DNA from 3 places in the Bradyrhizobium sp. CCBAU 53421 genome. Region 3 is predicted to be linked to each of the others. Evidence: predicted binding sites of a transcription regulator. Region 3 holds the regulator's gene; each other region holds the start of a gene.

Region 1 (9,738 bases), 1.5 Mb from region 3:
CGCGGTCGACACCGAGCGCGAGCTGCCCAGAGATCTGCGCCAGCGTCACCTCGAGCACATCGCGATCGCCGCGCCGCTCATGCGCCAGCAGCCGATGAGCGTTCTCGATGGCGCGCTCGCCTCCCTTGACGGCTACATACATCGCTCACACTCCGCTTGCGATCAGCCGCGTGGTGCGCGGGATCGCGACAATGTTGTCGTCATGGACCAGCACGACATCGATGCCGCGCGGGAACAAGGCTTCGTTGATCGACAGCCGCTGGAACAGATCGCGCGGCTTGATCATCGCCTGCAGCACCGCACTGCCGTCGATGCCGGGACCCTTCAACTCGAAAGCCGGGCCCTGCGTCAGGCTGTCGACCTGCAGGATCAGCGTGGTCGAACGGTCAGGATATTCGCTGCTGCCGAACGCGAAGCGCTCCAGCACCGGCAGGTTCGCCGCATCGCCGATCAGCGCGAAGCTCGCGATCGAGGGATCCGCGATCACCGGCGCGCTGGCGTGAAACTTGAGCCAGCGGGCGACGTCAGGCGTCGCCGACATCGCGGCATCGAGCCAGATCGGCGTGTCGTGATCGAACAGCGTCAGCGCGACCGCGGCCGCGCCACGCATCATGCCGGCAGGCGTCCCGACGCTGGCGGCGACGCGCTGCACGCTGCCCGGGCGCGCCATCGCATCCATCACGGAGCGGAACGTGGATTGCGCCGACAGCACCTTGTCGGCAAAGCCCGCGGGCATTTCGGCAATCGTCGTCATTGCATCATCCCTCACCGCGCACCATCGTGTAGAAATCAACCCGCGTCGCCGCGGTCTCGGCGGCCTTGCGGGCGCGTTCGGCATTCATGGCAAGGCGCAGCGGCGCGATCACCTTGGCTTCCACCTCGCCGGACAATTCCGCCGATTGCACCATGGCGTCGCACAGCGCGATCATCTGCGCCTTCTGCGCGTCGCGGCCGAGCGTGTAGCCGAAGCCGACCTCGCCGGTCGCAAGCCGCACCGCTGCGCGCGACACCGTCGCCTCGCCGAGGTTGAACGGCGCACCGTCGCCGCCGATCCGCCCGCGCATCATCACGAGGCCGTTCTCCGGCTCGCGCAGGTTCTCGTGCTTCGGTACCAAGATCGCTGCGAGCCTGCCCGCGATGTCGGCGGCGGCGGAGTGCGCCAGCACGGTCATCGCGGCCTTGCGCTGGGCCTGCTTGCTGTCTGGTCCGGTCGAACTGATGGTCGAACTGGTCGTCGAACTCATGGGCAACCTTGCTTGCATCAAGTTGTCTATGATAATAGACAACTTGATAGCCGAGCGCCATGACTGTTTCGTGACAAACCGAAGATTTCTGGTATCACCGCGCCATGAGCATGCAGGAAAGTTCCGGCGTCGCCTTGTGGCGGCAGGTCGCCGACGGCATCGAGCGCGGCATCGCTGACGGCCGCTTTGCCGCAGGCGAAAAGCTGCCCGGCGAGATGGAGATCGCCGAGACTTACCGGGTCAATCGCCACACCGTGCGGCGCGCGCTCGCCGCACTCGCCGAGCGCGGTCTGGTGCGCGCCGAGCGCGGCAGCGGCACCTATGTCGAAGCCCAGCGCCTTGCCTATCCGCTGCGCTCACGCACGCGATTCTCGGAGATCGTCGGCGCCGGCGGCCACGAACCGCGCGGCCAGCTGATCGATGCCGGCAGCGACGTCGCCAACCGCGAGATCGCGCGCGAGCTCGGGCTGAAGATCGGCGCGCCGCTGATCCGGATCGAAGCGGTGCGGCTCGCCGACCGGACGCCGATCTGCGTCTCCACCACCTGGCTGTCGGCCGAGCGGTTTCCCGATGCCGGCAGCGTGTTCGCCGACGTTCGCTCGATGACGAAGCTGCTCGGGCACTACGGCGTGAAGGACTACCACCGCGCCTCGACCCGGATCACTGCGGCGATCGTCGACGCCACCGACGCCGCACGGCTCGATCTGCCGCTGGGGCGGCCGGTGCTGGTGGTCGACGCCACCGACGTCGACATGCTGGACCAGCCGTTGGTAACCAAGCGCTCGCGCTTCGCCGCCGAGCGCGTGGAGTTTCTGGTCGAGAACGGCTGACGATCCCCACTGCAATCCGAACGCGAAGATCAAGCAGTCGTCGCACGCCCGCGACATTACCCGCGCGCGCCAACTAAAAGGATCCGAGTACCGAGCCCAGAGCGATAACGATGGCCAAGGCGATGATCGGCCCAACGATATTGGCCATCACCATGTCAAAGTAGCTCTTGCGATGAGTCGATCCGCAGACCGCGAGCAACGTCACGACGGCGCCGTTGTGCGGCAGGCTGTCGAGGGTGCCTGAGCCGATCACGGCAACCCGATGCATGAGCGCCGGGTCGATATGGGCGGTCTGCGCAATTTGCAGGTAAGTGTCGCCAAGGGCATCGAGCGCAATGGTCAATCCGCCGGAAGCCGAGCCGGTCAAAGCGGCAAGGACGTTTGTCGCGACGGCGAGAGAAACGAGTGGACCGCCGGAGATCGACAGCATCCAATCGCGCACCAACGCAAAGCCCGGCAGCGCGGCGACGACGGCTCCAAAGCCGACCAGGCTTGCCACGCTGAAGATGGGCAGCACCGAGGCGTTGGCGCCGGCATCCATGCTCGCCCTCAGATCCGTGAGACGGGCTCGATTGAGCGCGATGAGCGTTGCCGTGGCGGCGGCGAGAGCAACTGCGACCGACCACACCCCGGCAACGCCGGCAAGGGATGTCCCGCCCCAGCGCTCCTGCGCGAGGAACGAGAAATCGAGCCGTGGCAGGATCAGGAGCGACATCAGCAGGTTCACGCCCACGACCACGAGAAGGGGGATGATCGCCGTGCCGATCGGTGGCGGCACGTTGCCGCGCTTGCCGTGCGCTATTTCGGCCGGGTCGAACTCGTGGGACGATGTCGCGCGCTCGCGGATGAATTGATCGTCAGCGACCGCTCCGTTGACGAGTTCTGCGTCTCCGCCATAGCCTTCACCGGTCTTGCGTGCCGATCCCTCGGCGCGGCGGAGCCACCAGAGCCCGAATGCGAGCATGATCGCCGCAGCGACGATGCCCAGTCCGGGCGCGGCAAACGGCGTGGTCCCGAAGAACGGCATCGGAATCGTATTTTGAATCGCGGGCGTTCCGGGCATTGCCGACATCGTGAATGTGGAGGTGCCCAAAGCGATGGTGGCCGGCATGAGCCGCTGCGGGATGTTCGCGACGCGAAACATTTCCCGTGCCATCGGCGCCAAAACGAAAAAGGCGACGAAAAGGCTTACCCCGCCGTAGGTGACGATCGCGCCGGCAAGCACCACGGCAAGGATCGCGCGACGCGCCCCGAGCTTGGTGCTCATGAAATGGGCGATGGCGTGGACCGATCCGCTGTCGTCCATCAGCTTGCCGAACAGCGCACCGAGCAGAAATACTGGGAAGAATTGCGCGATGAACTGCGCAGCGCCGCCCATGAAAGTTTGCGTCCAATGGGCAAGCAAGGGCTCTTCGGCGAAAGCTGCAGCGACGATCGCGGCAGCCGGCGCCAGCAGGAGCACGCTCCATCCGCGGAACGAGAGCCAGATGAGCAGGCCAAGGGCAACCAGGATTCCGACGAGGCCCATGGCGTCAAGCCTGCCGCAAGAGCAGATCCAAATCCATCGAGGAGCGCCTGCCGATGTTCTGGTCGTTCGCAGCGAGAAATGCTTCCGCCGCACGGCGGCCTTCGTCGCGCAGCATACAGAGAAAATCCCACTCGGCATTGAGCTTTGACGATCCGCCGAGCTCGGCCAGAACCTTGCTCGCGATAAGATGAATGCGCATCTCGGCCCATTTGCGCCCCTCGGAGCTCCCGGCGTCCGCGACCTGCCGCAGCAGCGCGATCATGCGCAACTCCTTGAGCAGCGTGGCGTTGAACGCAACCTCGTTCAACCGATCGAGGATCTCGCGCGCGGAGCGCGGTGTCCCGGGTCGCTCGACCGGGTTGACCGCGACGAGAAGCGTGTCATGCGAGTCACACTCGCGTACGAGCGGCGTGATCGTCGGGTTCCCGGAGTAGCCGCCATCCCAATATGGCTCGCCATCGATCTCTATCGCGCGGAACAGGGTCGGCAAGCAGGCGGAAGCGAGCAGAACGTCGGGTGTAAGCTCGGCGTTGCGAAACACACGCCCGCGGCCGGTATGAACGTTGGTCGCCGTCACGAACAAGCGGATCGGGGAGTTCGCGATCTGTCGAAAATCGACCGACTCGGCGAGGACCTGATGCAAAGGGTTTGTGCCGGCAAAATTCAGGTCGTACGGCGAGAACACGCGGCTCGCCAGATCGAAGGCGAGATAGAAGGGCGACGTATCAAGGGTCCAGCGACCGAGGATGACGTCCAGCGGGCTTCGCCGAATGGGACTGAACCGCGCTGAGTCAGCGACCCGCCGCCAGAAGGCCTCCAATGCAGACTTGGCGCCGGCCCGGCCGTTGGTCATAAAACCGCCCGCCAGCACGATGGCGTTCATCGCGCCGGCCGACGTGCCCGATATCGCCTCGATGCGTAGCCACGGCTCATCCATGAGCCGATCGAGCACCCCCCAGGTAAAAGCGCCGTGCGATCCACCACCCTGCAGCGCGAGATCGACCAGCACGGCATCGCGCGCTTGGCCCGCGCGTGCTTGCGGCTCGTTCAAGGACATGGCGGGCTCCGACTCGCGTGCGGCCACGTCGCGGCCGGCGAACGACAGACAAAGGCGCCATCAGCTCCTGCCGGGGAGCGGTTGCGGGAGTGGTCGCGGACGCTCGATTCCCGGCCGACCAGGTCTCGGAGGCCGAGTGACCGGGCGGTGGCCCGGCCGTCGCCATCCGTGCCATCCCGCCGGACCACCCCAGCCCATTCCGCGCCTCGAAGCAAAGCCACACCGATACCAGCCGCCACCGCGCCATCCCCTATTGTACCAGCAATAGCGATGGCCCCTCCAGGTGAACTGGACAGTTTCCGCGAGACGAAGCTCGTCGGCGGCCTGACGCACGCCCAGCGGCGCCATAAGGCCGGCTTGCGAGCGACCGCTGGTCGCCGTAATCCCTGCCGAAGCAATCCCAAGTGCGAGCCCCCATAGAAGCAATCTTCGCATGATTTTCTCCCGGCTTTTGATAGCGCGGAAGAGAGCCGGCTGAGCGGCCGCGGAGCCACATGGCTGCAGCCGGCCTCCTTCGCGGGCGATCCCGCCCAGGGACCGATGCCGTTGCGCACCGATCCCTACGCAAAACTGTAGCGCATTCGGCTGCCACAGTGACTGCCGTGACAGCGCAGCTACTGCCGTTCCCGGCGATGCTTTGACGCTGGCGCCAGGCTTTGCCTCACTCCCTAGGCAGCCTTGGCCTGAGTTGCGGCTGCGAGCGTGTCGCGCAGGTGCTGCTCCTTCTTTTCATCTAGCGAGGTCGTCAGGACGATCCCTCCTGCATCCTTGATCGCATTGAGAACCTTGTCCGAGGTCATGGACTTGATCAGCAGGAACAGAACGGCATCTCCCGATTTCACCTTCGACGCGAGATCCTTCATGAACTGGTCTCTGATCCCGAAATCGGTCAGCGCACCGCTCAAAGCGCCTGCGCCGGCTCCGAGAGCCACGCCGAGAAGGGGATTCAGGAACACCATCCCCAACAGCAGTCCCCAGAAGCTGCCACTGGCGGCGCCGGTCATGGTGGTATTCACAAGCTGATTGAGCTTTACAGCGTCCCCGGTTTTGACTGCGATCACGGCATCGCTGATCGTGATCAGATACTCGTTCTGAAGTTTGAGTATTTTCTGCCGAACTTCCTCTGCTTTGACTTCGGATGGGTACACGATCGCAACGAGATCTGACATTGAACACTCCCTGATGGCTCGAAGTGCTGCCCCTATTCCGCGCGTGATGCACGGCCGAAACTTAGCACAGACCCGAAAGTCTCTTGCCGCCCAATCATGCACGCAGCTTCACAATCTCGAGATGTTTTTGGCGCTCGGTGCAATTGAGTAAACGGCATTGTCGCATGTGTCTCGAACAAGGACTCGCCGCAAGCCTGTCTGCCGCGCTCTTCTGAGTTCGATCCGTGCGACCAAAAAGCCGTCGCTTGATCCGCCGGATGACAAATCCTCATCCTGTGCTGACTTCAAGGGGCCGCTGCTTTAGCTTGATTGGTCCAATTGTCGGTGCACTGCGAAGAGAGCACGATGTCGACGGCGATTTCGGTCCTCGGTGGAGTTGGTCTGTTCCTGCTTGGCATGAGCGTCATGACCGCCGAATGTCGGAACCACGCGAACCGGCTGGCTCGTTGCGCTGATCGGCGTTCGCGTCTCCCTCACGGCCGCGGCACTCCCGATGATTTTCGTCGGCGCATTGATCAAACTGTTGGGCGGTGGCCGTGTATCCGCAGCGGGAGCAGTCCTTGCGGGGTTCGCGCTGGTGCTGTTCGCGCTGACGACCCTGCAGCAGACCACCGCAAGGTTACGCTCGCCTCAGTGGCGAGTGGAACGGCGACCGCGGACGAAGCAATCGCTCGCGTCGATGCCGTACGGCGCCTCGAAGCACTCGCGCATCACGCCTGGCGCTCCGTCGCGCATCTTCTCGGTCGCAGCGCATAGCGCCGTAGAAACATCGAGGCGCCCCGCAAGTCGCCTAGGCTACACCACCGCCCTTTGACCGATGATGGCAAAGCGCAACTTGCTCGAGATGAAGTCGATCGCGGCGACCGCGATCAGGATCATCAGGATCAGGAACGACACCTTCTGCCATTCCAAGACCCGGATCTGCTCGGCGAGTTGCAGCCCGATGCCGCCGGCGCCCACGATGCCTATGATGGTGGCCGAACGCGTGTTCGATTCTATGAAATAGAGCACCTGTCCGGCGATCACCGGCAGCACCTGCGGCAAGAGGCCGAAGCGGATTTCATGCAGCGCATTGCCGCCGGAGGCGCGGATACCCTCGACCTGCTTGCGATCCGCCGCCTCGATCGCCTCGGAGAACAGCTTTCCGAACGCGCCGAAGTCGGAGACCATGATCGCCAGCACGCCGGCGAACGGGCCGAGGCCGACGACGTTGATCCAGACCAGCGCCCAGATCAGCGTGTCGACGCCGCGGATCGAATCCAGGAAGCGGCGCACCGGAAAACGGATCAGGTTCGAGGGAATGATGTTGCGCGCCGCCAGGAGGCTGACCGGCAGCGCCAGCACCGCCGCGAGCGTGGTGCCGAGCAGCGCGATCGACAGCGTCTCGCCCAGCGCCTGCATGTAGAGCGGGAACGACGAGCCCGGGTTCGGCGGGATCATCATCATGGTGATCCAGCCGAGCTGGCTCATGCCCGTGATCAGCTTGGTCGCCGAGAAATCGAGATCGACAAGGCCGTAGACGAAGATCGCGAGCGCCGCCGCGATCATCGCCGGTAGCGCCAGGCGGGCCGACGCCGGACGGTCGAACACGCCGGGATATTTCGCGCGCAGTTCCGTGGTGTCCGGCCTCGGCATCTGGCTCATCGGCGGGTCTCCTTGCCGAACAGCCGGCCGCGCAGCCAGCCGGTCGAGATGTCGATGATGAAGACGGTGACGATGATGGTGACGAGGATGGCGCTGACGTCGGAATAATAGAACTTGCGGATCGCGACCACGAGCTCCTGGCCGATGCCGCCGGCGCCGACAAAGCCCATCACCGACGCCTCGCGGACATTGATCTCGAAGCGCAGCAGCGCGTAGCTAGCGTAGCCTGCCGAGACCTGCGGCAGGATCGCAAAGCGCATGCAGGACAGCCAGCTCGCGCCGGTGGAGCGGATGCCCTCGACCGGCTTCATGTCGGCATTCTCGACGATCTCGGCGAACAGCTTGCCGAGCGCCCCGGTGGTGTGGATCGCGATCGCCAGCACGCCGGCCATCGGGCCGAGGCCGAACGCGATCACGAAGATCAGCGCGAACACGATGCCGGGCACGGTGCGGGCGAATTCCAAGAGGCGACGGACGATGAAGCGCACCCACGGTCCCGGCGAGGTGTTCTGGGCGGCGAAGAAATTCAGCGCGAACGCAAACACGGCACCGGTCAGCGTGCCGACATAGCTGATGAGGATCGTCTCGCCGAGCATCTTCAGCCACTTGTGCCACCCCCAGAACCATTCGGCGGGATCGGTCCAGACCCGCGCGCCGGAATCCAGCGTCAGGATGCGGTCGAAATAGCTGACGAAGTTGCCGAAATAGCTGAACAGCGTGCGCAGGTTCACTTCGGCGCCGAAGGCTGCGACCATCAGGACCGCGCAGAACGCCGCGGTGGCCAGCGCGGCCTTCAGCCGCTTGCGCGCAACCGCCTTGCGGTACGTGTCTTCCAGCGCCGCCAATTGCTGGGCCGGAAGAATGGATACGGCCGTTGCCATCGTTCTGTCAGTCGAGCCTGGGGTTAAACGGAAAGAGCCGGGTTTGGAAAACCCGGCTCCGCACGTCTCCGTGGTGCGATCAGCTCGCCTTCTTGCGCAAACCGTCGACGAACTTGATCAACTCGATGGTGCCGTCCCAATCCTTGGTGGTGGCGGGATGGAAGCCCTTCTTCTGGCCGTCGGAGAGACGGTCGAAAGCCGCCTTGTCCTTGGTCGGAGCTTCGAAGAAGGCCTTTGCGATCGCAGCCTTCAGGTCCTCCGGAAGATCGGTGTTGTACGCATAGGGACCGTTGATGATCAGCGCCGACTTGTGGATGATGCGGAAATCATCCTTCTTCATCGCCGAGCCGTCGGCATTCTTCAGCATGCCTTTGGTCAGCATCTGGGCGAGCGTGGAATCGTCCTCGTTGGTCCACTGGTTGGCGGCCACATCGACCGTTCCCTGCGACAGCGCCAGGACGGCGTTCTCGTGGCTGCCGGTGAACACGACCTTGCCGAAATAACCTTCGGCGTTCGCGATGCCCATCTTGTTGAGCTCGAAGCGCGGCACGTTGTTGCCGGACGTCGAGTTCGGATCGACCAGGCCGAGGTTCTTGCCCTTCAGGTCCTCGATCGTCTTGTACGGGCTCGATGCCTTGACGAAGAACACCGAGTAATAGCCGGTCGAACCGTCGGCGTTGATGTCGTTGGCGAACGCGTCGGTCTTGACGCCGGTCAAGCGCGCGCGAGAGAACGAGGCCGAGCCGTAGCTGGCGATCTGGATGTTGCCGGCGCGCTGACCTTCGATGACGGCGGCGTAGTCGTTGGCAATGCGCAGCGTGACCTTCACGCCCAGCTCCTTCGACAGGTACGCCACGAACGGCGTCCAGCGCTCGGTGACGCCGGAGGCGTTCTCGGCCGGCACCACCGCGAAGGTGAGCTCCGGATATTTTGCCTTCCAGTCCTGTGCGGACGCCGAACCGGCGAATGCCAGCGCGGCAGCGCCGGCCAGAACGATGCGACGAGTGATCATGACTACCCCTCTTTTGTGGTTACACCTGTTGGCCGGGCAAGACGCCCGGCCTCGCAGATTGAAAAATGCGCGCGGCTCAGGCCGCGGCAGCGGTGCCGAGCGCCGGAGCAGTTGCGCCGTCGGGCACGGGCAGCGGCGCCGCGCCGATGACGTCATTGGCCTCGAGGTCATAGAGCTCGCGGGCGATATGGTCGGTCAGCGCCGCGGGGGCGCCGTCGAACACCACGCGCCCCGCCGCCATGCCGACCAGCCGGTCGCAATAGGTCCGCGCGAGGTCGAGCGAGTGCAGGTTGCAGAGCACCGTGATGCCGAAATGCTTGTTGATGCGCAGCAGCGCATCCATCACGATCTTGGTGTTGCGCGGATCGAGCGA
Region 2 (9,738 bases), 2.4 Mb from region 3:
GTCGCCTCCCGTCTTTCGTACTCAGCCCGCTTTCGGTGCGATACGGTCCGCCAGCGCGTGGAAGCGCGTCAGCTGATCGCCGCGCAGCGCGCGCGTCTCGTCGCGGCCGACGAACACCTTGAACATGATGCCACCGTCGAGATTGATGAAGGCGATGAAGGCCGACACCTTGCCCATGAAGGGCCGCTCGACGAAGGCGACCGCCGCGCAGCGCTCATGCCTGAGGTGGCCGTGCAGGCCCTTCGGCTGCATCAGGTTGAAATAGCCGCGGCCGACCTCGCCTTTCGGTATGGCGCCGGTGAACTCGAAGATCGCGTCGTCAGTGTGCACGATCAGCGTCACCTCGCCCCATTCCGCGATGTCCTGCATCGCGGCGGCGAATTCGCCGGCGCCGATCCGCACCATGCTCGCGGGCAGCGCCTCGAGCACCGCGCGCGGCGTCACCTTGCGCTCGCGCGCGACGTCCTCGATCACAGCGCCGGGATTGTCGGCCATGTAGGCCTTCAATCCGGCAAGCTCCGCGTTCTGCACGGCCGTCTCCGTCACGCCGGGCTCTTGGCGCGCTCGGTGATCAGCACCTCAAAGCCTTCGAACTTGGGATGGCCGAGATAGAGGCTACCGCCGGTCTCGTTGCCGGCGCGGGAATGGGCGCGGCGGAACGCCTCGGATTTGGTCCAGTCCTCGAACGCCGCCTTGCTGGCCCACACGGTGTGGGTTGCATAGAGCGTGTGGTCCTCGGCCTCGGGGCCCTTCACGAGATGAAACTCGATGAAGCCGGGCAGATCGCCGAGATAGGATTCGCGGGTCTTCCAGACCGTCTCGAACGCCTGCTCCTTGCCCTTGATCACCTGGAACCGGTTCATTGCGATGAACATGAAAGCCTTCTCCTGTTTGACGACGGATGCCCTGGACGATGCCTGGATCCTGCCGGTTGATCTCGTTGATATCATGAATGCGCCAAAGCCGCGCTGGGGGCACCAGCGCGGCCGGAGCAACCTGGATGGAATGATCGGCTCGTCGCGTTACGCTCCACCTAGGTGAATTTTCAGCCCGGCCTTGTAAACGGTGCCCGGCCCGGGGCTCGAGAACAGCACGTCGTTCTGCGTCGTGCCGTCGGTCGAGGAGCCCGGGATCGCATAGGGCCGGTAGTACTGGTTCAAGAGATTGTCGACCGACGCCGTGAAGGTGATGTCCTTGGTGGCGTTCCAGGTCAGGTAAAGATTGACCAGCTCGTAGCCGGTCGAGGGCAGATAGCCCGCCGGCAGATCGTTGTTGGCACCGAACGAGGACCATTGTGCGGCAATGATCAGCGAACGGTCGAGCAGGCGGACGCCGCCGGTCGTCGTCACCTTGCGCGGCGTGATGGTGGCGAGCCCGACATTGGTCGCGGTGTTCCGGCCGCGCATCAGGTGGCCGGCGACGCCCACGAACCAGTCGCCCGCATCATACATCGTCTCGAGCTCGAAACCCTCGATGCGGGCGTGGGCGATGTTCTGGTACTGATAGAACTGGCTGAAGCGTCCGAACGGCGTCGTGGTCGGCGCCGACGCGACAAGGTCGATATAGCCGTCGACGTCGTTGTGGAACACGTTGATCTTGCCGCGGAACGAGTCGCTCGCGGTGAAGATGCCGTCATATTTCAGATTGATGCCGGCTTCCTTGTTCTTGCCGACCTCGGGCCGCAGCGCCGCGTTGGGCAGGAAGCAGAACAGGCCGCTGGTACCGTCGGGGCAGTTGAACAGCGCCGGCCCGCCGCCGGTGGCGTGGCCGCCCGCGATCAGCGTCTCGGTGATCGACGGCGCGCGATAGCCCTCGGCATAGCTGACATAGGGCGTGAAGCCCGTCACCGGCGTGACGCCGAGCGTGATCTTCGGCGACAGCCGGTCGCCGCTGGTCGTGGTGTTGACCGAGTTGAGCTCGTAACGGTCGTAGCGAACGGCGCTGACGAGCTCGAGCCAGCTCGAATAGTTCTGCTTCAACTGCACGAAGCCGCCGGACACCGTGCGCTGGCCGCCCGGCGTCGTGATGTTGGAGTTGCCGCGCGAGTCGAAGGTCTCGACATCGTCGCGGAAGGCGTCGAAGCCGTAGGTCACGGCGTTGCGCCAGTCACCGAAATTGAAGCGCGAGGTGTTGTTGACGTCGACGCCGACGGTGTCGAGCGAATAGCCGCGCTTGTCGCCGACGCAGCCTGAGATGTTGTTGCCGGGATTGGCGAGGGTGCAGACGCCGCCGCCGGACGTGATGCGGTTGTTGTAGGTCTTGACCTGGTCGTTGTCGGTGCGATTGCCGTAGACCGAAATGTCCCAGTCGAACAGCATGTCGTCGGGCTTGGAATATCGCCAGCTCAGCGTACCCGTGTAGTTCCTGGCGTCGGAAGCGTAGACCGAGGAGCCCGCGATCGCCGCCAGCGGCGCCGCCGTCGTGGTCGGGCCGCGGTTCTGCTGGCCGATATTGTACTGGTAATCCTGAAAGACACCGCCGATCTTGAACTCGTGGCCTTCGGCCGGGCGGATCGTCACCTTCATCAGGCCGGCCGCGATATCGTTGCCGGTGTTGCCGATCTCGGTGCCCGCCCCGTCCTTGTAGTTGCTCTGGGTGCGGTAGACGGCGCCGCCGAACACATCGACATTCGGATCGGCGCGCACGCCACCGAACACCGAACCCATGCCGCGGTCCTTGTTGCTGCCATAGGAACCGGACATGTCGACGCCCCAGCGCTCGCCGGGGCGCACCACATCGTCAATATCCTTGGTGCGGAACGAGACCACGCCGCCGATCGCGCCGGAGCCATAGATGTTCGCGGTCGGGCCGCGCACCACGTCGACGCCGCCGATCAGTTCGGGATCGAGGAAGAATGAGCCGTTGGCGTTGTGGCCGGTGCGCTGATAGTTCTGCCGCGCGCCATCGACCACGACCGCGACGCGGCCGAAATCCTGCAGACCGCGGATGTTGATCACGGTCGCCGGATCGTCGCCGCGTTCCTGGAACGAGACGCCGGGCACGTTATAGAAGATGTCCGACACCCGGTTCGGCTGCAGGCCCTGGATCTTCTCCAGTGTGACGGAGCTGACCGGCGCCAGCGCGTCGATCGCGCGCTCTTCGGTCTTGGATGCGACCGCCGTGATGGTGTCGAGCGATTGCACCGGCACCGCGCCGATCTGCGCGCGCGCGTTCATCACAGGCTGCGCCGCCTGCTCTTCCGCGACAGGCTTCGGCTTGCGCTTGGCCTGCTTCGGCCGCTCGGTCGCGGGACGCGCAGCCGACGTATCGGCGGTTTGCGCCAAACCGCTTGCCGGCAGCGCTGCCGAAAATGAAAACACCGACGCGCCCAAAATCAAGGCGCGCGAAACCCTAGCCCCGTCAGCCATTCTAGCCCCAGCCCAATCATCGCTTCTCTGGTTTGGCTGGCGTGCGCTCCACCGAGCGGCTTGCTGGCTACGTTGCGAGGCAAGCCACACACTTGCATCGTGTGATGATTGGTTACGAGCCGGCAACAAAACGGTCAAGAATGCGGCGGCGCTGTTTACATCGATTGTAAAGTGCAGCCGTTGGAATGCGCCATCGCCCGCTTATACAAGCAGGCATCATTTGAAGATTGCGAAGGCGCAGCACCACGAGCATGTCGGCAACTTCCGGAGACAATATCGGCGCGGCGGGAAACCACGCCGCATCGGCGTCAGACGCAGCCAAAACGCTCGTCATGCACGGGAATCGCCTCGACAGCCGCGAGCTGTTCGCGGCCGAGCGCGAGATCATCATCGTGCATGGGGAAGAGCGTTACCGGTTGCGGCTGACCTCGCAGAACAAGCTGATCCTGACCAAGTGACGGCCCCGATGACAATTTGTCGCACGCTCACCCTGCTCGCGCTCTCCTGTCTGCTGCCGATCGGCGCAGCGGCCGCCGAGGGCATTACCGTGCACGACGCGCGCGACCGCGACGTCGTGATCGACGATCCCTCGCGGATCGTCTCGATCGGCGGCGCGATCACCGAGATCCTCTATGCGCTCGGCTTCGAGGACCGCATCGCCGGCGTCGATGCGACCAGCCTCTACCCGCCGGCGGCGCTGCGCGAGAAACCCGACGTCGGCTATATGCGCCAGCTGTCGCCGGAGGGCGTGCTCGGCCTGCATCCGTCGCTGGTGCTTGCGGTGCAGGGCTCCGGGCCGAAGGAGACCATCGATGTGCTGGAGGCCGCCAAGGTGCCGCTGGTGCTGGTGCCGGAGACGTTCTCGGAGGCCGGGCTGGTCGAGAAGATCAGGCTGGTGGGCCACGCCATGGGCGCCGACCCGCGCGCCGCCTGCCTCACCACCGCGGTCGAAAGCGATCTCGCACAATTACGCGCGGTGCGCGCCAAAGTGACGAAACCGGTGCGCGTGATGTTCGTGATGTCGCTCTTGAATGGCCGGGCGCTGGCCGCGGGCCATAAGACCGCCGCGGACGAGATCATCCAGCTCGCCGGCGGCGTCAACGCGATCGACGGTTACGACGGCTACAAGCCGGTCAACGACGAGGCGATCGTAGCCGCGAAGCCGGACATCGTGCTGTCGATCGATCGTGGCAAGGACTCGCTGACGTCGGATGCGGTGTTTGCGCATCCCGCCTTCGCGCTAACGCCGGTCGCGGCCAACAAGGCCTTCATCTCGATGGAGGGGCTCTATCTGCTCGGCTTCGGGCCGCGCACTGCGGCCGCAGCACGCGACCTCTCGGTCAAGCTCTATCCGGCGCTGGCGCCGGAAGCCGAGAACTTCAAGCCGGCAGCACTGACCGCGAATTGCCGGCAATGAGCGTGCTGGCCGATCGCCCCGCGCGTGCGAAACAACGGCGCGCCGGCATGTCGCTGCGGCCGGCAGCGACACTGACCCTGCTCTGCCTGCTTGCTGCACTCACTGGAACTGCACTGGTCGCCCTGACAGTTGGCGCGGCCGGCATTCCATTGGCACGGCTGCCCGCCGCGCTAGGGCTATGGGCCGACAGCACAGCGAGCCCGCTGCTCGCGCGCGACCAGCTCGTGGTGTGGTCGATCCGCATCCCCCGGATCGCGGCGGCCGCCATGGTCGGCGCTCTGCTCGCCGTCTCCGGTGCGATCATGCAGGGCCTGTTCCGCAACCCTCTCGCCGACCCCGCGCTGGTCGGCGTCTCCTCCGGCGGCGCGTTTGCCGCAGCAGCGGCGATCGTGTTCACCGACAGCCGGCTCGGCGAGAACCTGCGCTTCCTGCAACATCAATTGCTGCCGATCGCGGCCTTTGCCGGCTCGCTGATCACCACGATCGTGCTCTACGCCATTGCCAGCCGCGGTGGCCGCACCTCGATTGCGATCTTCCTGCTGGCCGGGCTCGCGATTGCCGCGATCGCCAACGCCGGCATCGGCCTTTTGGTCTTTGTCGCCGACGACCGCCAGCTGCGCGACATCACGTTCTGGATGCTGGGTTCGCTGAGCGGCGCGACCTGGACCAAGCTCACGGCGCTGGCGCCGGTGCTGGCCGCGGCGCTGATCACCTGCCTCTGGATCGCGCGCGGGCTCGACGTGCTGGTGCTCGGAGAGGCCGAGGCGTTCCACAGCGGCGTCGATGTCGAGCGGCTGAAGCGGATATCGATCGTGCTGGTGTCGGCGATGACCGGGGTCGCGGTCTCGGTCTGCGGTGTGGTCGGTTTCGTCGGCATCGTGGTGCCGCACCTGCTGCGGCTGGCGATCGGACCCGGGCATCGGCTGCTGCTGCCGGCGTCCGCCTTGCTCGGCGCGATCCTGCTCGTCGGGGCCGATACGGTGGCGCGCACCATCGTGACGCCGGCGGAAATGCCGATCGGCATCCTGACCGCCGCGATCGGCGCGCCGTTCTTCCTGGCCATGCTGCTGCGTCAACGGGGGCTGGTCTCGCTATGACCGCGCTGCTGGAGGCGCAGTCGGTGACGATGACGGTCGGTGGCACCAATCTGGTCGATGCGGTCTCGCTTCAGATCGGCGCCGGCGAGATGATCGCGATCGTGGGTCCGAACGGCGCCGGCAAATCGACGCTATTGCGGATGCTGTCGGGCGATCTCCGTCCGTCGCGCGGCACGATCCGGCTCAGGCAGCGCGACCTCAACGCCTTCGCTCCGCGCGAGCTGGCGCAGCACCGTGCGATGCTGTCGCAGCACGTCAACGTCACTTTCCCCTTCACCGTCGAGGAAATCGTCAGCATGGGCGCCGGCGAAAGCCCGCGCGCGGTGACGCGTGCGCTGGTCGCGGCGGCCCTCGACGAAGTCGGGCTTTCGCATTTCCGTCTCAGGCAATTGCCGACGCTGTCCGGCGGCGAGCAGCAGCGCGCGCATTTCGCCCGCGTGCTGGTGCAGCTCGCCTGCGGCGAGGCATTGCATGGGCCGGGGCTCCTGCTGCTGGACGAGCCGACCTCGAGCCTCGATCTGCGGCATCAGATCGACCTGGTCGAGACCGCCCGGCGGCGCGCCGCGCGCGGCACCGCCGTGATCGCGATCCTGCACGACCTCAACCTCGCGATGCGGTTCGCCGACCGCATCCTGCTGCTGCATCGCGGCCGCCTTGCCGTCGACGGCGACCGCGCCGCCGCGATGCAGGCCGACACGCTTCGCAGGATCTTCGAGATCGATGCCACGATCGACTACACCGGCGGTGGCGTGCCCTTCCTGCTGCCGCAAACGATGCGGCCGGCGGGCAAGGCGACGTAACGCCGCAAGACTTATCCCGCCGCAACAACATCGATTCACAAAACTGTCAGCCGGCTGTAACAGGCGGCTCGGAGAACACCGCATCGTTTGTCCTTTGGGAGATCAACCATGCGCCTGTCATTGCTCTGTTCCGTCGCCTCGATCCTGCTCGCCACATCGGCGTTGGCGCAGAGCGAGGGCGAATTCCCGGCGACCCTGGCAGGACACGCCGTGATGCCGGCGGAGAGCTTCATCGACGCTCCCGCCGACGCCCCGAACGATCTGAAAACCTCGGGCAAGTACACCACCGGCAAGCGCGTCGACGCCATCGGCACCGTGATGGGCAAGTCCTACGAGCGGCCGACCGGCGTGTCGCTGCCGTTCAAGGGCCAGCCGCTGCAGGGCCATTCCGGCATCAAGGCGATGCCGGACGGCTCGTTCTGGGTGATCACCGACAACGGCATGGGTTCGCGCTACAACTCGGCGGACTCGATGCTGTATCTGAACCGCTACAAGATGGACTGGGCGAACGGCAAGATCGAGCGCCAGGAGACCGTGTTCCTGCACGACCCCGACAAGAAGGTGCCGTTCCGCATCGTGCATGAGGACACCGCCAAGCGCTATTTGACCGGCGCGGACTTCGACACCGAGGGCTTCCAGATCATCAACGACACATTCTGGATCGGCGACGAGTTCGGGCCCTACATCCTCAAGGCCGACAAGACCGGCAAGATCCTCGCCGTGTTCGAGACGGTCGCCGACGGCAAGCCGGTGCGCTCGCCGGATCACTGGGCCGTGCAGTCGCCCGGCGCACCCGGCGCTTCCTACACCAACGTCAATCTGCGCCGCTCCAAGGGTTATGAGGGCTTTGCCTCCTCCAAGGACGGCAAGTTTCTCTACGGCCTGCTCGAAGGGCCGCTGTGGGATGCCGACAAGAAGGATTGGGAGAAGGTCGACGGCAAGGAAGCCTCGCGCATCCTGGAATTCGACGTCGCGGCCGAGAAGTTCACCGGACGCTATTGGCAATATGTGTTCGAGCAGAACGGCAATGCGATCGGCGACTTCAACATGATCGATCCGGCCCAGGGCCTGGTGATCGAGCGCGACAATGGCGAAGGCACCGCCGACAAGGCCTGTCCGCAGGGCCAGCGCGGCGAGCACTGCTTCCCGGACCTCGCCAAGTTCAAGCGCGTCTACAAGATCGAGCTGTCCGATGCCAATGTCGGCAAACCGGTACGCAAGATCGCCTATATCGACCTCTTGAAGATCCGCGATCCGAACAAGAAGGCCCGCAAGCCGCTGAACGAGGGCGTCTACACCTTCCCGTTCTTCACCATCGAGAACGTCGACCGCGTCGACGAGACCCACATCATCGTCGGCAACGACAACAATCTGCCGTTCTCCTCGAGCCGCGACCCGAACAAGGCCGATGACGACGAGTTCATGCTGCTCGAAGTCGGCGACTTCCTGAAGGCCAAGTGAAGCGGTTGCTCGCGCCACATGCAACAGTGTCGTCGCCCGGCTAGACCGGGCGACCCAGTATTCCAGAGGTGTTCGAGTTCAACCGATAAGCCGCGGCGTACTGGATGCCCCGCTCAAGGCGGGGCATGACACTGAATTTGTGGAAGCAAGGTTGTCTTGCAATTGCCTCTCTACCAAAGCGCTCCATGATGATAGCCTCGGCCGGTACTTGAATCGCTTTGGGGCAAATCATGCAGGACAAATCCAGCCTGACCTATGTCGAGGCGTTGATCGCCGCGGGCTTTATTGCGTATCTGAGCTGGGACCAGAGCTGGGGGCTCCCGCCCGGACTGGTCGCCCTACTTCTCGGCGTGATCGTCTACTTCGCCTACATCGCCCTGATGCGACGGTTGGTGAGATTTCACCAAAACAGCTATCAGATCGTGGCGACGATCCTGGCCGCTGCGTGGGGCGTGCTGGCTTATCTGGTCACGGCCGCGCTGCAGGCGGGATTCGCCAATCAGATACCTGCCTCGTTGCTGATGCATCTGTGGCCCTGGATAGCGGCGCTCACCGCTTTCATCGGAGCACTCGCCAGCAAGGTGCACTTCATGGACGACGCGCGCGAGTATGTGCTCGGCCGTCGTGCGCGCTGGGACAATCAGCAATGGCTGGAGGAGGACGCGGGCTTCTAGCCGGCGTCCCCCCGCGAGGCGTCACTCTTTCTTCGTCCGACATTTTCGCGAACGACGCGTCGTGCACCTGATGCAGGTCAGCCCGCCGGCACCATCACGACGCCCTTGTCCTTGGGCCAGCGCATCCGCCAGGCGAAATTGACGTCACGGACTTCGCCGGCCTTGGCCTCGAACGCCCATTCCAGCACCCCGCGCTTGTCGCGCAGATTGGTGGTGGTCGCCGGCGTCGAGGATGGCAGCATCTCGACCACGATTTCGTCGTTCTCGCTGACCGGGAGCTGATCCTGGATCGCGACCTTGATCGGGAAGTCGTGGCCGTTGCGCACCGTGGTCTTGAACGCGCGCTCGTCGGTCTTCGACGTCGTCACGATCAGGCCGGCCGAGCCTTCATTGCGCTTCACCACCGTGCGCTCGATCTTGACCTTGTCGTCGGCGCCGAAGCCGAGCCGCACGGTCTCGTCCTTGGCGGCGGTGGCCATCCGGCTGCGGCCGACAAAGATGCCGTCGCGATAGATCGAGACCTGCCCCGGCAGCAACGGCGCATCGTCGGCCTGCACGAAGCTCGCCTCCAGGAATGCGGTCGGATCGATCACCGGGACGGCGCGGATGGCCAGATCAGGGGCGATGGTCGCCGTCGAGATGCGCAGGCTCTTGGCACCTTCATTGGCGGAGACGCTGACGCGGCCCGGAATCTTGAAAGTTGCCTGGAAGGCGCTCACCTCGGGCGCGGCTTCCAGTTCGTCGGTGCGCCCCGCACCAAAGCGGAACTGCTGGACTGCCTCCTGAGCGGGCGCCGGCGCGAGCGCAGACCGCACCCGCGCGCTGTCGGACATCAGACCTGCCGACTTCGGCTGCGGCGGCAGCGGATAATGCACGATCAGCGAATTGAGATCGGGCGCGTTGCCGCCGCGGGCGACGCGC
Region 3 (9,738 bases):
CGACACCCTTGTGCGGGTCGACGGGCGCTCGAAGATCATCGCCAGCGTCTTGCCTTCGAGCGGCTTCCTGCCCTTCTCATGCGCCTTCAGCTTCGCCTTCATGGCGGCTCCGGCCGAGAGCATGTTGCGCAGCTCGCCGAGCGGCAACTCGTTGATGTCGAGGAAGTGACGGACCGGCTTGCTCATTATCCGGCCGCCTTCTTCGGCTGCGCCGCCGATAGCACAGAGCAGGCGCGCTCGAGCGAGGTGATCGACTGGTCGATCTCGGCCTCGGTCACGATCAGGGGCGCGAGGAACCGCACCACATTGTCGCCGGCGCCGACGGTGAGCAGCTTCTCGTTGCGCAGCGCGGCGATCAGATCGCCCGACGGCACCACGGCCTTGACGCCGATCAACAGGCCCTCGCCGCGCACCTCCGACAGCACGCCCGGATAGCGGTCGACCACGGAGGCAAGCTTCTGCTTGAGCAGCAGTGACATCTTCTGCACGTGCTCGAAGAAGCCGGGCCTCAGCATGACGTCGAGCACGGCATTGGCGGCGGCGACCGCGAGCGGATTGCCGCCGAAGGTCGAGCCGTGCGAGCCCGGCGCCATGCCGGCCGCAGCCTGTGCGGTCGCCAGCACCGCGCCGATTGGGAAGCCGCCGCCGAGCGCCTTCGCCAGCGACATCACGTCCGGCGTGACGCCGGTGCGTTTGTAGGCGAACAGGTCGCCGGTGCGGCCCATGCCGGTCTGCACCTCGTCGAATGCCAGCAGCAGGCCGTGCTCGTCGCACAGCGCGCGCAGCGTCTTGAAGAACGCCTGCGGCGCGGAACGGACGCCGCCCTCGCCCTGCACCGGCTCGATCAGGATGCCGGCGGTGTGCGGGCCGATCGCCTTCTTCACCGCCTCGATGTCGCCATGCGGCACCTGATCGAAGCCATCCATCGGCGGGCCGAAGCCCTCGAGGTATTTCGCCGAGCCGGTCGCAGCCAGCGTCCCCAGCGTGCGGCCATGGAAGGCGCCTTCGAAAGTGATGATGCGATAGCGCTCGCCATGCCCCTTCGAGAAGTGATGGTGGCGGACCAGCTTGATCACGCCCTCCATCGCTTCCGCGCCGGAATTGCAGAAGAACACGAAGTCGGCAAAGCTCTGCTCGCACAGCCGCGCGGCCAGCACCTCGCCGTCCGGGCTCTTGAACAGGTTCGACATGTGCCACAGCTTGGTCGCCTGCTCCTGCAACGCCTTGACCAGATGCGGATGCGCATGTCCGAGCGCGTTCACTGCGACGCCCGAGGTGAAATCGAGATAGCGGTCGCCGTTGGTTGCGATCAGCCAGGCGCCCTCACCGCGCTCGAAGCCGAGATCGACCCGGGCGAAGACGGGGAGCAGATGCGACGAGGCGCTGTTGGTCATGGCGTTCACTGCCGGTTTCAAGCCGACAATTGCCGCGCGCCTTGACGCCAGCGCAGCAACGGCCAGCTTCGGAAAACAAAACGGCCGCCTTTGCGGGCGGCACGTGGCGGGCATTCTATGCTGCGGTCAGTCGGTGTCAATCGTCACGAACCGCCCTTCCTGCAATGCGAAACCGGCGCAATCCGGGGCATTCCGGTGCGGTGGAAAAGCCTCACAGCAATGCTTAACTGTGTGGGAACATGTGGACGCACGGCCGCGGACTCTTGCGCCTGAGTCACGCCATATTGTAGCGTTTGGCCTGTCGGGTACGACATCTCGTGCGGCAGTACTGGACCCTCTAAGTAGCCTTTGTGTCTCGCGTAAACGTTCGGGCGCAACACCGTGCCCGGCGAGGGCTAAGGGATTCTGGCCGCAGGGATATTTGTCCAGATTTGGCTCGCAGCGCCGCTCCAATGACTGGCCGGCGCCATGCGAAAGGAAGAATGCGATGACTGTATTGACCTGGTCCGACGATCGCGTCGAGCAGCTGAAGAAGCTCTGGGAGTCTGGCCTCTCGGCCAGCCAGATCGCAGCGGAACTTGGCAATGTGACGCGAAATGCCGTGATCGGCAAAGTGCATCGGCTCGGCCTCTCCGGCCGCGCCAAGGCCCCCTCCACGGCTGCTCCGCGGCAGCGCAAGGCGCGCCCCGCCCAGCATATGATGCGGGTGGCTCGCCCGGTCTCGCGCGGCAACACCGCGCTCGCCCATGCCTTCGAGGTCGAGATGGAGCCGGATCCGATCTCCTTCGACAACGTGGTGCCGATGAGCCAGCGGCTGTCGCTGCTCGAGCTCAACGAGGCCACTTGCCACTGGCCGGTCGGCGATCCCTCGAGCCCGGAATTCTTCTTCTGCGGCGGCAAGGCGCTCGCCGGCCTGCCCTATTGCGCGCATCACTCGCGCGTCGCCTACCAGCCCGCTGCCGATCGCCGCCGGCCGTCGGCAAAGCCACAAATCAAGTAGCACTCGGGAAACCAGCCTGGACTGCAAAAACAAATCCCCGCGGAAGCGGGGATTTTTTTGTGAGACGCGTAGCCCGGCTGCATCACCGGTGTCGTCCCGGCGAAGGCCGGGACGCATACGCCGCGGCCGACGCAATCGGCAAGCGGCCAGACGGCTTTCTAACAACACCCATTCGTGGTTATGGATCCCGGCTTTCGCCGGGACGACACCGGTGCGGCTTGAGATTGCCGCACAGCCTTACGGCTGCGGCTCGGCCTTCGCGAAGCGGTCGTCGAGCGCGTAGCCGGCGCCGCGCACGGTGCGGATCGGATCCTGCTCGCGGCCCGGATTGAGCAGCTTGCGCAGGCGGCCGATATGCACGTCGACGGTACGCTCATCGATATAGATGTCGCGGCCCCAGACACTGTCGAGCAGCTGCTCGCGGCTGAACACGCGGCCGGGATGCTCGAGGAAGAATTCGAGCAGCCGATACTCGGTCGGCCCGAGATCGATCGGACGGCCCGAGCGCGCCACGCGGCGCTTCTCGCGATCGAGCTCGATGTCGCCATAGGTCAAGACGGTCGCTAGCCGCTCCGGGCTCGCGCGACGCAGCAGGCCCTTCACCCGCGCCAGCAATTCCGGCACCGAGAACGGCTTGACGATGTAGTCGTCGGCGCCGGTGGCAAGCCCGCGCACGCGCTCGCTCTCCTCGCCGCGCGCGGTCAGCATGATGATCGGAAGCTGCTTGGTCTCGGGCCGTGCCCGCAGGCGGCGGCACAGCTCGATGCCGGACAGGCCCGGCAGCATCCAGTCCAGCACCACGAGGTCGGGAACGCGCTCCTTCAGGCGGGTATCGGCATCGTCGCCGCGCCCCACCGTTTCGACATCGTAGCCTTCCGCATCGAGGTTGTAGCGCAACAGCGTCGTCAGCGCTTCCTCGTCTTCGACTACCAGAATGCGTGCGCTCATCGGTCTAAGTTCTTTCTCTGTGGTGATCCGTTGCCCTGACGCAAACCGAAACGCCTACTTCCTTCAGCATAATCTCCGCGCAAGCGGCTTGTCGCGGATCGCACACCTAGTTGCCCGGCACCGTGGTGGCAAAGTTGGTCATGTCGCCCTTCGGGCGCTTGTCGGTGATCTGCTGGCCCTCGATCATGTAGAACACGGTCTCGGCGATGTTGGTGGCGTGATCGCCGATCCGCTCGATGTTCTTGGCGCAGAACATCAGATGGATGCAGAACGAGATGTTGCGCGGGTCCTCCATCATGTAGGTCAGCAGCTCGCGGAACAGCGAGGTGCAGATCGCATCGACCTCCTCGTCGCCCTTCCAGACGTTCATCGCCGCCGGCAGATCGTGCGCGGCATAGGCGTCGAGCACCGACTTGACCTGCGACAGCACGAGGTCGGTCATGTGCTCGAGGCCGCGGATCAGCTTCAGCGGCTGGAAATCGCTCTCCAGCGCCGCGACGCGCTTGCCCATGTTCTTGGCGAGGTCGCCGATCCGCTCGAGGTCGGTCGCGACGCGCATCGCGCTGACGATCTCGCGCAGGTCGATAGCCATCGGCTGGCGGCGGGCGATCGTCAGCACCGCGCGCTCTTCGATGACGCGCTGCAGATTGTCGATTTCGATGTCGGCCGCGACCACGCGCTTGCCGAGCGCGACGTCGCGCCGGATCAGCGCATCGACCGACTCGGTGATCATCCGCTCGACGAGCCCGCCCATCTCGGCGACCAGGCGGGTCAATTCCTGCAGGTCGCTGTCGAATGCCTTGGCGGTATGTTCAGAAGCCATCATCTCTCTCCTCAGCCGAACCGGCCGGTGATGTAGTCCTGGGTGCGTCGATCGCTCGGCGAGGTGAAGATCTTGTTGGTGTCGTCGAACTCGATCAGCTCGCCGAGATACATGAAGGCGGTCTTGTCGGAGACGCGCGCCGCCTGCTGCATGTTGTGGGTGACGATCGCGATCGTGTAGTCCTCGGAGAGCTCCTGGATCAGCTCCTCGACCTTGGCGGTCGAGATCGGATCGAGCGCCGAGCACGGCTCGTCGAACAGGATCACCTCGGGACGCACCGCCACGGTGCGCGCAATGCACAGGCGCTGCTGCTGGCCGCCGGAGAGCGACAGGCCGGAGGCGTTCAGCTTGTCCTTGACCTCGTTCCACAGCGCGCCGCCGCGCAGCGCCTTCTCGACCCGGTCGTCCATCTCGGACTTCGAGATCTTCTCGTAGAGGCGGATGCCGAAGGCGATGTTCTCGTAGATCGTCATCGGGAACGGCGTCGGCTTCTGGAACACCATGCCGACCCGCGCGCGCAGCAGATTGAGGTCCAGCTTGGGATCGAGAATGTTGGTCTGGTCCAGCATCAGCTGGCCGACCGCGCGCTGGCCCGGATAAAGATCATACATCCGGTTGAAGATGCGCAGCAGGGTCGACTTGCCGCAGCCCGACGGGCCGATGAACGCCGTGACGCGGTTGGTGCCGAGCGTCAGGTTGATGTTCTTCAGCGCGTGGTGCTCGCCGTAATAGAAGTTGAGGTTGCGCACCGTGACTTTCGGCGGCGCTTCCGGAAGCGGAACCTGGGGAACGTGGCCCGCGGCAGTCGTGGAGACAGAAAGCTCGGTCATTTTGCGGCCCTTTCGGCACCAAGGATACGCGCGCCGATATTCAACGCGAGCACGGTGAAGGTGATGAGCAATGCGCCGCTCCACGCCAGCTCTTTCCAGTAGGCGTAGGGGCTCTGCACGAAGTTGTTGATGGTCACCGGCAGGTTGGCCATCGTCTTGGTCAAGTCCCAGCTGAAGAACTGGTTCGACAGCGCGGTGAACAGCAGCGGCGCGGTTTCACCGGCGACGCGGGCGGTCGCCAGCAGCACGCCGGTGATCAGACCCGATCGGGCCGCACGATAAGCGATCCGCTTGATCACCAGCGAACGCGGCAGGCCAAGCGCCGAGGCCGCCTCGCGCAGCGGATTGGGCACCAGCAGCAGCATGTCCTCGGTGGTGCGCAGCACGACCGGGATCACGATCACGGCGAGCGCGAGGCTGCCTGCGATCGCCGAGAAGCCGCGCATCGGCACCACCACCGCGCCGTAGATGAACAGGCCGATGATGATCGACGGCGCGCTGAGCAGGATGTCGTTGATGAAGCGGATCACCGAGGTGAGCTTGTCGTGCTTGCCGTATTCGGCGAGGTAAGTGCCGGCGAACAGGCCGAGCGGCGCGCCGATGCCGACGCCGATCACGGTCATGATGACCGAGCCGACGATGGCGTTGAGCAGGCCGCCATCGGTCGAGCCGGGCGGCGGCGTGTTCTGGGTGAACAGTTGCACGCTGAGGCCGGCAAGGCCGTTGTAGAGCAGCGTGATCAGGATCAGCGCCAGCCAGGTGACGCCGAACAGCGCCGCACCGACGCACAATGCGCGAATGACGATGTCGCTGCGGCGGCGGGATTTGTAGATCGGGTTCATGGCGTTACTTCCCCGCCTTCTTTTCGAGCCGCATCAGCATCAGCCGCGCGCCGGCGAGCACGAAGAAGGTCAGCACGAACAGCAGGAGGCCGAGCAGGATCAGGCCGGACTGGTGCAGGCCGTCGCTCTCGGCGAATTCGCTGGCGATCGCCGCCGAGATCGTGGTGCCCGGCGCGAAGATCGACGACGAGATCCGGAACGAGTTGCCGATGATGAAGGTCACCGCCATGGTCTCGCCGAGCGCGCGGCCGAGCGCCAGCATGATGCCGCCGATCACGCCGACCCGGGTGTAGGGGATCACGACGCTGCGAACGACTTCCCAGGTGGTGCAGCCCATGCCGTAGGCGGCCTCCTTCAGGACCGGCGGCACGGTTTTGAACACGTCGACCGAGATCGCCGTGATGAAGGGCAGCACCATGATGGCAAGGATCAGCGCGGCGTTGAACAAGCTGAGATAGGACGGCGGGCCGGCGAATACCGCGCCCAGCACCGGGACGCCCTCGAACAGCCGGATCATGAAGGGCTGGAACGTGTTGGCGAGGAACGGGCCCAGCACGAAGAAGCCCCACATGCCGTAGATGATCGAGGGGATGCCGGCGAGCAGCTCGATGGCGATGCCGATCGGTCGGCGCAGCATTTGCGGGCAGAGCTCGGTGAGGAACACGGCGATGCCGATGCCGACCGGAATGGCGATCAGCATCGCGATGACGGAGGTGATCAGCGTGCCGTAGATCGGGCCGAGCGCACCGAGCACCGGCGGATCGGCCGAGGGCGCCCAGCGCTGCGTCCAGAGGAAGGCAAAACCGTATTCCTTCATCGCCGGCCAGGCGCCAACGATCAGCGACAGGATGATGCCGCCGAGGATCAACAGGACCGAGATCGCCGAGACGCGGGTGATCCAATAGAAGGTGAGATCACCAAGCTTGAAAGCGCTGAGGGCCTTGGCGCGATCATAAGGTCCGGCGGCTTCCATTACATCGCTCTGAACAGCCATGTCTGCCACGCCAATCCCCTCTTTTTTATTTGAAACCTGCACAAACCGCCACGCCCCCGGAGCGATCTTCATCTGACGCATAAGGCCGGGCGTCGTTCCGGTTGCGCCTCCCGGGGCGCGAATCCCGGGCTCCGGCCGCCCTTCTTGCGGCGGTGACGGAGCCCGGGTCTTGGTCGCTCAGCCTGTGCCGCGCTCAGGAGGCGGCACAGGCTTTGTTCGAAGCGTCGGACTTAGCTCTTGATGTCCGAGGACCAGGTCTTCTCGATCAGCTTGACGACCGAGTCCGGCATCGGGATGTAGTCGAGCTCTTCGGCCGCCTTGTCGCCCTTCTCGAAGGCGTACTTGAAGAACTTGAGCGCTTCCTGCGAGGCCGCCTTGTCGGTCGAGTCCTTGTGCATCAGGATGAAGGTCGCCGCGGTGATCGGCCAGGAGGCTTCGCCCGGCTGGTCGGTCAGGATCACGTAGTAGCCGGGGGCCTTGGCCCAGTCGGCGTTCGACGCGGCGGCCTGGAAGGCACCGATGGTCGGCTGCACGGTCTTGCCGGCCTTGTTGACCAGCGCGGTGTAGGTCAGCTTGTTCTGCTTGGCATAGGCGTATTCGACATAGCCGATCGCGTTCTTGGTCTGGCTGATGTTGCCGGCAACACCTTCGTTGCCCTTGGCGCCGACGCCGACCGGCCACTCGACCGCGGTGCCCGAACCGACCTTGGACTTCCAGTCGGCATTCGACTTGGAGAGGTAGTCGGTGAAGTTGAAGGTGGTGCCCGAACCATCCGAACGGCGCACGACGGTGATGGCGTCGCCCGGCAGGGTCAGCTTCGGATTGAGCTTGGCGATCGCGGCGTCATTCCACTTGGTGATCTTGCCGAGATAGATGTCGCCGAGCACTTCGCCCGAGAGCACGAGATCGCCCGGCTTGACGCCTTCGACGTTCACGACCGGAACGATCGCGCCCATCACCATCGGCCACTGAACCAGGCCGTCCTTTTCGAGCTGCTCGGCCTTGAGCGGCGCGTCGGTGGCGCCGAAGGTCACGGTCTTGGCCTGGATCTGCTTGATGCCGGCGCCGGAGCCGATCGACTGATAGTTCAGACCGTTGCCGGTCTCCTTCTTGTAGGCGTCAGCCCACTTCGAATAGATCGGGAACGGAAACGTCGCGCCCGCGCCGGTAATATCGGCAGCGAAGGCCGACGTCGAAGCGGCCACCATGCCGGCAGCGACGATTGCTTTGATGAAATTCATGGGGTGGTCTCCATCTTGTGAGCGAAGCGCCGAACGCGCCCGATCGCGCTCACGCCGGTCCATCTAGGAGCGGTCGGTGCTGCTTTTACGAAGGTTGGATGACAGTTGGATGACAGCTCTAAGCAGCTGAAAATACTTAGCTTTGGGTCAGCAACGGGGTCTTCGGCCGGGGAAAACAGGCGGTAAAAGTCGCGCCATTCCTCGGCACGCTCTCGATCACAAGACGCCCGCGATGACGGTTAAGAATATGTTTCACCAGCGATAATCCGAGGCCGGTTCCGCCCTGGTTACGGCTGTCGCCGACGTCGACGCGGTAGAAGCGCTCGGTCAGCCGCGGCAGGTGCTCCGGGGCGATGCCGGGGCCGAAATCCCGTACCATGACACGGATTTCGGGGCTCCCCTCACCCGATGCGCCCGAAACGGCCTGATTGAGCGACACTATGACGCGGCCGCCCGAGGCGCCGTATTTGAGGGCGTTCTCGATCAGGTTCTCGAACAGGCGCAGCAGTTCCTCGCGGTCCCCGGCGATCGTGACCGGGGCCTGCGGCAGGTCGACGTCAATCTCGACCTGGCGCTCGCTGGCCAGCGCCTCGAGCCCGTCGGCGACCTGGCGGATGATCGGCACGATATCGATCGAGGCCTCGGGCCGCACATGGGCCGACAGCTCGACCCGCGACAGCGACAGCAGGTCGTCGATCAGCCGCGCCATGCGGGTGGCCTGGGTGTGCATGATGCCGAGGAAGCGCTCGCGCGCTCGGGCGTCCTCGCGCGCCGGCCCCTGCAGCGTGTCGATGAAGCCGGACAACGCGGCGAGCGGCGTGCGCAGCTCATGGCTGGCATTGGCGACGAAGTCGGCGCGCATCTCCTCGACCCGGCGCAGCGGCGTCAGATCGTGGAAGGTCATCAGCATGCACTTCTCGGTGCCGCCGAACTGGGTCGGTACCGGCACCGGCGTGATCACCAACTCCATCCAGCGATCGACGGGAACGTGGTCGGTGTAGGTGGCGCGGCGCGGCTCGGTGGTCGCGATCGCCTCGCGCAATGCGGTGATAATCTCCGGCGAACGCAGGGCAAATTGCGCCAGTTCGTTCTTGCGCAGCGCCGGCGCAAGCTGCGACGCGGCGGCATTGAGATGGATGACGCGGCCGGCACGATCGAGCAGCACGGCCGGATCCGGCATGCCGGCGACGACGGCGCTGACGGCGGCGGCCTCGACCGGATTGCCGCCGCGGACATCCTCGCGCGAGGTTCCGGCATCGTGCAGCCGCCACGGCACCAGCGCCGCGGCCGCGATGCAGACGAACACCGCGCAGGCGCGCACCAGCGACAATTCGCCGAGCGCGACCACGACGCTCAGCGCCAGCGCGGCAGCGAGCAGGATCAGCGCGGAGTGGCGCAGGCGGTCGGGCCAGGGCGAGAAGATGGATTGCGGCGTATCGTCAATTGCCATCGCGGCGGCTTTCATCCCGTCGGTTCATGTCTCGCCCAGGCGCGGTCACGTCGACCTTCCCTCGGGAGGCATCGGGCCGCTTCATCAGACCCCGGAATCACCGCGCTTGCGGACCAGAACCGCCTCGTGATGCGGCTCGGCGCGGGGACCCGAATCAGTCTGCGGCAGCCGTTTGAGTCGGGCGCCGACGATAACCTCCCGAAACGTCAGCAAGAT

What was found. Region 3 encodes PhoB, which activates phosphate uptake and scavenging genes when phosphate is short. Its sites were predicted from a motif close to TGTCATNNANCTGTCAT; they were not measured.
Region 1: phnF (phosphonate metabolism transcriptional regulator PhnF) is a predicted target of PhoB. The motif match lies at 1,304-1,320, and genes of this name have one in related genera.
Region 2: XH92_RS08635 (esterase-like activity of phytase family protein) is a predicted target of PhoB. The motif match lies at 6,727-6,743, and genes of this name have one in related genera.

The regions. Positions count from the first base shown of each region.
Region 1 is NZ_CP030047.1:7,181,860-7,191,597, forward strand. Features, by position in the region: gene XH92_RS33740 (carbon-phosphorus lyase complex subunit PhnI) at 1-142, opposite strand, end outside; gene phnH (phosphonate C-P lyase system protein PhnH) at 146-754, opposite strand; gene phnG (phosphonate C-P lyase system protein PhnG) at 759-1,172, opposite strand; gene phnF (phosphonate metabolism transcriptional regulator PhnF) at 1,349-2,074, shown strand; gene XH92_RS33760 (GntP family permease) at 2,148-3,602, opposite strand; gene XH92_RS33765 (patatin-like phospholipase family protein) at 3,607-4,659, opposite strand; gene XH92_RS33770 (DUF1269 domain-containing protein) at 5,328-5,828, opposite strand; partial or broken gene XH92_RS33775 (Na/Pi cotransporter family protein) at 6,244-6,435, shown strand; gene phnE (phosphonate ABC transporter, permease protein PhnE) at 6,624-7,472, opposite strand; gene phnE (phosphonate ABC transporter, permease protein PhnE) at 7,469-8,353, opposite strand; gene phnD (phosphonate ABC transporter substrate-binding protein) at 8,433-9,365, opposite strand; gene phnC (phosphonate ABC transporter ATP-binding protein) at 9,442-9,738, opposite strand, start outside.
Region 2 is NZ_CP030047.1:1,826,929-1,836,666, reverse strand. Features, by position in the region: gene hutX (heme utilization cystosolic carrier protein HutX) at 22-495, opposite strand; gene XH92_RS08670 (antibiotic biosynthesis monooxygenase) at 543-875, opposite strand; gene XH92_RS08665 (TonB-dependent hemoglobin/transferrin/lactoferrin family receptor) at 1,023-3,368, opposite strand; gene XH92_RS08660 (hypothetical protein) at 3,481-3,702, opposite strand; gene hemP (hemin uptake protein HemP) at 3,620-3,826, shown strand; gene XH92_RS08650 (hemin ABC transporter substrate-binding protein) at 3,835-4,785, shown strand; gene XH92_RS08645 (iron ABC transporter permease) at 4,782-5,882, shown strand; gene XH92_RS08640 (heme ABC transporter ATP-binding protein) at 5,879-6,682, shown strand; gene XH92_RS08635 (esterase-like activity of phytase family protein) at 6,791-8,143, shown strand; gene XH92_RS08630 (hypothetical protein) at 8,374-8,817, shown strand; gene XH92_RS08625 (mucoidy inhibitor MuiA family protein) at 8,895-9,738, opposite strand, start outside.
Region 3 is NZ_CP030047.1:8,651,850-8,661,587, forward strand. Features, by position in the region: gene argF (ornithine carbamoyltransferase) at 1-186, opposite strand, end outside; gene XH92_RS40070 (aspartate aminotransferase family protein) at 186-1,394, opposite strand; gene XH92_RS40075 (GcrA family cell cycle regulator) at 1,882-2,394, shown strand; gene phoB (phosphate regulon transcriptional regulator PhoB) at 2,632-3,342, opposite strand; gene phoU (phosphate signaling complex protein PhoU) at 3,449-4,165, opposite strand; gene pstB (phosphate ABC transporter ATP-binding protein PstB) at 4,177-4,995, opposite strand; gene pstA (phosphate ABC transporter permease PstA) at 4,992-5,837, opposite strand; gene pstC (phosphate ABC transporter permease subunit PstC) at 5,842-6,831, opposite strand; gene pstS (phosphate ABC transporter substrate-binding protein PstS) at 7,062-8,072, opposite strand; gene XH92_RS40110 (ATP-binding protein) at 8,209-9,522, opposite strand; gene XH92_RS40115 (lysylphosphatidylglycerol synthase domain-containing protein) at 9,607-9,738, opposite strand, start outside.